2 linked regions of the Bdellovibrio bacteriovorus str. Tiberius genome follow. The protein of the gene in region 1 interacts with the protein of each later gene in a pairwise test. Links are inferred from orthologs where the notes say so. Each region holds a gene or a part of one and is shown in the gene's direction. Other genes may lie near its edges.

The links. Proteins that work in one complex are often made in the same cells at the same time.
Region 2: the proteins of secD (region 1) and pheT interact in binary tests that used the Escherichia coli proteins (3 or more experiments, as listed by UniProt). The link is inferred for Bdellovibrio bacteriovorus str. Tiberius from one-to-one orthologs.

Annotation. Positions count from the first base shown.
Region 1 is NC_019567.1:2,291,128-2,294,373, reverse strand. The notes cover bases 138-3,123. They hold secD (protein translocase subunit SecD), read left to right. Parts: upstream 138-776; coding sequence 777-2,471; downstream 2,472-3,123. Other genes in these bases: secF (protein translocase subunit SecF), read left to right, coding at 2,481-3,123; yajC (preprotein translocase subunit YajC), read left to right, coding at 436-777; tgt (tRNA guanosine(34) transglycosylase Tgt), read left to right, coding at 138-237. In the rest of the region: more of tgt, read left to right, coding at 1-137; more of secF, read left to right, coding at 3,124-3,246. UniProt on the Escherichia coli protein: Part of the Sec protein translocase complex. Interacts with the SecYEG preprotein conducting channel. SecDF uses the proton motive force (PMF) to complete protein translocation after the ATP-dependent function of SecA.
Region 2 is NC_019567.1:1,730,032-1,733,164, forward strand. It holds pheT (phenylalanine--tRNA ligase subunit beta), read left to right. Parts: upstream 1-400; coding sequence 401-2,866; downstream 2,867-3,133. Other genes in the region: pheS (phenylalanine--tRNA ligase subunit alpha), read left to right, coding at 1-404; BDT_RS08210 (integration host factor subunit alpha), read left to right, coding at 2,972-3,133.

The DNA of each region.
Region 1 (3,246 bases):
GAAGATCCTTCTGCCTTGGATCCGGAATGTGATTGCTACACTTGTAAGAACTATTCCAAGTCTTACCTGCGTCACATGTTCATGAGTGGGGAAATTCTTGGTTCCCGCCTGAACACCATCCACAACATTCATTTCTATATGAAAGTGATGGAAAAGGCGCGTGAGGCCATCGCTGAAGGCCGCTGGGCAGAGTACCGTGACTTCTGCTTAACACGCTTCGCCAAGAAAGACTCTTAATCGGCGGCAGCCGGCAGTGCTGGAGCGCCTGCGGCGCGGAAGCTGGAGCAATTTGTCGGGGGCACGCCTGCGCTGCGGGAAGACCCTCCGCCTTGCATCCGAACCTTTTTGAGCGAGTTATTACTAAAGTATTGATTCTTCCCAAGAATAATGCTGAATTTTAACGTCAGTTAGAATTGTAAGTTTATGGAGGAATCAATGTTATACGGACTTCTTGTATCCACAGCTCATGCACAATCAGCAGCTCCTGGCGGTCAGCCATCGGCTTTCGAAATGTTTGTGCCGTTCATCTTTATCTTCGTCATCTTCTATTTCCTTATTATTCGTCCTCAGTCCAAACGTCAGAAAGAACACCAAAAGTTCCTTACTGAAGTTAAAAGAGGTGACGAAGTTGTCACTTCCTCCGGCATCCTGGGTCGTGTAGAAGGCATCACTGAGCAATTTGTGACTTTGGAGATCGCAGACGGCGTTAAGGTGAAAATGCTTCGCAGCCAGATCGCAACATCTCAGAAAGCAGCAACTCAAGAGGAAAAGAAATAATGGAAGGTCTTCGCTGGAGAACGTTTGTAGCAGTATTGGGCGTAGCCGCATCTTTGGTGTGGGTATTGCCTAACTTGGTTAACTTGTCGGAAGTGTCCTGGTGGCCTTCCAAGCAGAAACTGAACTATGGTTTGGACATCCAGGGTGGTTTGCACCTTGTTATGGGCGTGGATGTTGATGGTGTGGTTAAAGAATCCACCACTCGCATGATCATGACCATGAAGTCCGAAATGACCAAAGAAAACGTCGCTTATGCTGACGTTAAATCTGAAAAGCCGGAATCCGGTGAAATTCAGGTTGTCGTGGCTGATGCCGCTGGCAAGGCCGGTGTGGAAAAGTTCATTACTGATAAGTATTCCACCGTTTTGCAGGTCGTTGGTTCCACTGACACTTCTGTGACGGCTCGTTATTTCGATGCTTACCTGAATGAGTATAAAAACCGCGTTATTCAGCAGTCCATCGAAACCATCCGTAACCGTATCGATGAGTTCGGTGTGGCAGAGCCTTCCATTTCCCAGCAGGGTGCCAACCGTATCCTGATCCAGTTGCCAGGTATGGCTGACGCTGAAAAAGCGAAACAGCTGATCAACACAACTGCGAAACTGGATTTCATGATCGTGTCCCATGAACTGAACGCCCAACAGCTTCAGGTGATGATTGCCGAAGTTGAAAAAGCCGGCAACTTCAACATGGAAAATACCAAGTACTCTGACTATGTGACTCGTGTGAATGAGGCTTTGAAAGGCAAACTTCCGGAAAAAACGGCTGTTTACTTCGAAAAAGCTCCTAACGCTGCGACAATCGATGCCGGAGCAATCCCTTACCTGCTAAGAACTGATACAGATCTGGGCGGTGGTGCACTGGATGACGCTTTTGTGGGTTACGACCAGTATGGTTCTCCACAGGTGTCTTTGCAGTTCAACTCTGCAGGGGCGCAAAAGTTTGCGGACCTGACTGGCAACAGCGTGGGCAAACAAATGGCCATCGTTCTTGATAAAGTTGTTAAATCCGCTCCAAGCATCCGTGACCGTATTGCGGGTGGTTCTGCTGTCATCACTTTGGGTGGCGGTCGTGACCGTAATGGCATGATGGATGAGGCGAAAATGATCTCCACTTCTTTGCGCGCGGGTGCTTTGCCTGCTTCTTTGGAGCAGTTGGAAGAACGTCGTGTGGGTCCTACTTTGGGTGCTGATGCTATCGGTAAAGCCAAAATGGGTTCTTACGTTGGCGCTGCGATCATCGTGATCTTCATGCTGGTTTATTACAAATCCATGGGTGCGGTGGCGTCCTTTGCTTTGGGTCTGAATATCCTGGGCATCTTTGCTTTGCTAACCACTTTCGGTGCAACTCTGACTTTGCCGGGTATCGCGGGTATCGCTTTGACCGTGGGCTTTGCGGTTGATGCCAACGTTCTGATCAATGAGCGGATCCGGGAGGAACTGCGAATGGGTCATGGAATCAAGGTGGCTGTGGCTGAAGGTTACAACCGTGCGATGTCTGCGATCATCGATGCCAACGTGACGACGGCTGCGACAGCAGTGGTTCTGTTGTACTTCGGTACAGGTCCGGTGCGTGGTTTCGCGGTGACTTTGTTGATCGGTATCGTGACTTCCATGTTCGCAAACGTGTTCGTGTCCAAAGTTATCGTTGATACTTTGGTGAATAAATTCAACTTCAAGAAGTTGTCGGTTTAGTAGGTATATATGGCTAATAAAAATACAGAATCATTTGGACGTTTTGATTTCGTCGGTAAAGCCTGGTTCTTCGGGGGCGTGTCCCTGATCCTGGTTATTGCTTCTTTGATTTATCTTGCAGTTCACGGCATCAGCTACGGTATCGACTTCAAAGGCGGTACCGAGATCCAGGTGAAATTCGACCAGGGTGTGACTATCGACCAGGTTCGTGACTCTGTTGTGGGTCTGGATCTGGGTGAAGTGGGCGTTCAGTCTTTCGGTGAAGGCAATGAATTCATCATTCGTTTCCAGGGTCGTGAAGGTAAAACGGACAAAGAAACCAATGAAATCCTGAATGCAGATCTGACAAAAGTTCGTGGCATCATCACTGATAAATTCCAGGCTTCCAATCCGGATATTCGCCGTATTGATACCGTGGGTCCTCAGGTTGGTGCGGAACTGAAGCGTAATGGTTTGCTGGCAGTATTCTATTGCTTGCTGGTGATCCTGATCTACGTGGCACTTCGTTTTGACTACAAGTTTGCTCCGGGCGCAGTACTTTGCTTGTTCCACGATGCGGTGATCACTTTGGCGGTCTTCGTTTTGGTGGGCAAAGAAGTGAATGTGTCTATTTTGGCTGCGATCATGACGCTGATTGGTTTCTCTCTGAATGATACCATCGTCGTATTTGACCGTATCCGTGAGATCGACACTGGAAACCACGATAAGGGCTTCAAGTTCGTTATCAACAAGTCCATCAACGAAATGTTGGTGCGTACTTTGATCACGTCCGGTA
Region 2 (3,133 bases), 560 kb from region 1 along the record:
TCCATCAGATTGAAGCTTTGTGCGTGGATGAGAAAATCTCCATGGCGGACCTGAAGGGCACCATCAGCTTCTTCGTGCGTGAGTTCTTCGGTCCGGGTCTGAAAACCCGTTTCCGTCCAAGCTATTTCCCGTTCACCGAACCGTCTGCGGAAGTGGATTGTTCTTGCCCGATCTGTAAAGGCAAAGGCTGTTCTTTGTGCAAACAAAGCGGCTGGATTGAAATCGGCGGTTGCGGTTTGGTGAACCCAAAGGTGTTCCAGGCCGCAAAAATTGAATATCCTAAATGGCAGGGCTTTGCCTTCGGCTTTGGTGTTGAGCGCATGGCCATCATCAAGTACGGCATTGAAGACATCCGCTTGTTCCCTGAAAACGACGTAAGATTCTTAAGGCAGTTTGTAAAATGAAGATCAGTTTAAAATGGCTCCATGATTATGTTGATGTGACCGAATTCTTCCAAAAGCCGGAAGTGCTGGCGGAAGCTTTGACCCGTGGCGGTTTGGAGGTTGAAGAAATCACCAATCGCGCGAAAGATTTCAATCACGTGGTGATTGGTCACATTCTTGAAAAAGACAAACACCCGAATGCTGACAAGCTTTCTTTGTGCCGTGTTTCCACCGGCGAGGGCGTGGTTCATCAGATCGTGTGTGGCGCACAAAACCACAAAGCGGGGGACCGAGTGATCGTGGCGTTGCCCGGGGCAGTATTGCCAGGCAACTTCGCGATTAAAAAATCTGCCGTGCGCGGTGTGGATTCTGCGGGGATGCTGTGCTCTTTGAAAGAGCTGGGCCTGGCGACGGAATCTGAAGGCATCGCGATTTTGCCAGCGGATGCTCCGGTGGGTAAAGCCTATGCAGAATACGGCGGTTATGACGACGTGACTTTCGAGCTGAAAGTGACGGCGAACCGTGCGGATTGCCTGTCTCACTTTGGTCTTGCGCGCGAAGTTTCGACTTTGTTCGGCAAAGAACTGAAAGTGCCTTCCTCTGAGCTTAAAACCAACGGCAAATCCACCAAGTCTGAAATTGCTTTGGACGTTAAAGCCTTTGATCTGTGCCCGCGTTATGCGGGTCGTTTCTTGAAGGGTGTGAAAGTGGGACCAAGTCCTGCCTGGTTGAAAGCTCGTCTTGAAAGTGTCGGCATGAATTCCATCAACAACATCGTGGACGTGACAAACTATGTGATGTTGGAGCTGGGGCAGCCATTGCACGCCTTTGATGCGGCTTTCATTAATGGCAAAAAAATCATCGTGGACCGTGCTGTCGCGGGCGAGAAATTCATCACTTTGGACGGAACTGAAATAGTCTTGAACGGTGCTGAGCTGACCATTCGTGATGTGAATCATCCGGTGTGTCTGGCGGGCGTTGTGGGTGGTAAAAACTCCGGCGTTTCTGATGCCACGACCGAAGTGTTCCTGGAAGCAGCATACTTCCTGCCGATGAGTGCGCGTAAAACTTCACGTTCGCACGGTATCGACACGGATTCCTCTTACCGCTTTGCCCGTGGTGTGGATCCGGATGGAACTTTGCGTGGTTTGAACCGTGCCGCGGCTTTGATTTTGGAAGTGGCCGGTGGCGAAGCTTATGAAGATAATCATGACTTCTATCCAAATCCGGTGAAAAAAGCGCCGGTGGATATCACCATCAAAACTGTTTCAGACCGTTTGGGTTATGAAGCTGAAGAACACAAATTCGTCGACTTCATGAAACGTCTGGGTTGCGAGATCAACAAAAAAGGCGAGACTTTCACAGTCTTGCCTCCGACATTCCGTTTCGATATCGAGCAGGACATGGACCTGGTCGAGGAATACGCTCGCTTGAATGGGTATGAGCATATTCCAGAGGCGTTGCCTGCTTTGGCGGCGGCTCCAAGTTTCCATGACAAAGCCTTTATGTTGAATCGTATCACCAGCGAACTTTTGCGTGGTGAGGGCTTCCAGCAGGCGGTGAACTTTGCCTTTGTTGGTTCCAAAGCTCAAAAAGCGTTCCTGGGTTCCGTGGAATCCATGAAAGCGGCTGGTTTGACGGTCACGGAAAAAGAGATCCGCATCCTGAATCCTCTGAATGAGGAAATGGATGTGATGAGAAGTTCCTTGAGCTTTGGTCTGTTCAAAAACATGAACACCAACTTCCACGCTGGCAACATGCAGGGTCGTCTGTTTGAGATTGGCAGCACGTTCTTTGTTAAGGATGACGGCAGTTTTGCGGAAGGCAGTCGTGCCGGGATGGCTATCTGGGGTCGCGCAAGCAACCTTTGGAACAAATCCCTGGATTATCCGGTTGTTTATGAACTTAAAGCGGCAGTTGAAGTTCTGTTGAAGTCTTTGAATATCTCTTCCTACACGTGGGTGACTCCGGCGAACAGCGGTAAAGGTGGCACTACAGGTGCCAACGAGGTTCCAGAGTTCCTGCATCAAGGGCAGTTTGCGCAGCTTTTGGTGGAAGGTAAGAAAGTGGGCTTCATCGGCACACTTCATCCGCTTCTTCTTGAAGACAATAAGATTCGTGTTCCTGCGGCTTTGGCCGAATTGGATCTGGATCAGCTTTATAAAGGTCAGCCTCGTCCTTACCGTATCCAAAGCGTGTCCAAGTTCCCGATTGTGGAGCGTGACTTCGCCTTTGTGATGCCGAAAACCCTGAAAGTCGGCGATGTCCTGAAGGACATCCGCAAGGCGGGCGCCGGGTTGCTTCTGAACGTGGACGTCTTTGACCTGTATGAAGGCGAAAAGATGGAAGCGGGCAAGAAGTCCGTTGCGATCCGTATTTGGTTGCAGGATAAGAATGCCACACTGCAAGAAACCCAGATTAACGAGACAACAACCAAGATTTTGGAAAGCTTAAAGAAGAATTTTGATCTTTCTGTGAGATAAATTCTTGATTGTTTTCAGTTAGTTGTTACGATTTTATGTAGCACTTGAAGAATTTTAATGGAGTGAATGACTATTATGGCAGGCCAGAACTTAGGTAAATCAACTGTGACTAAGGCCGATATCGTCGAGAACGTATATCAGAAGATCGGTTTCTCCAAAAAAGAAGCTTCTGAATTGGTGGAACTTGTTTTCGACACCTTGAAGACTGTTCTTCAAGATGGCGAAAAGGTTAAGATTTCTGGTTTCGGTAATTTCGTTGTTCGTGGC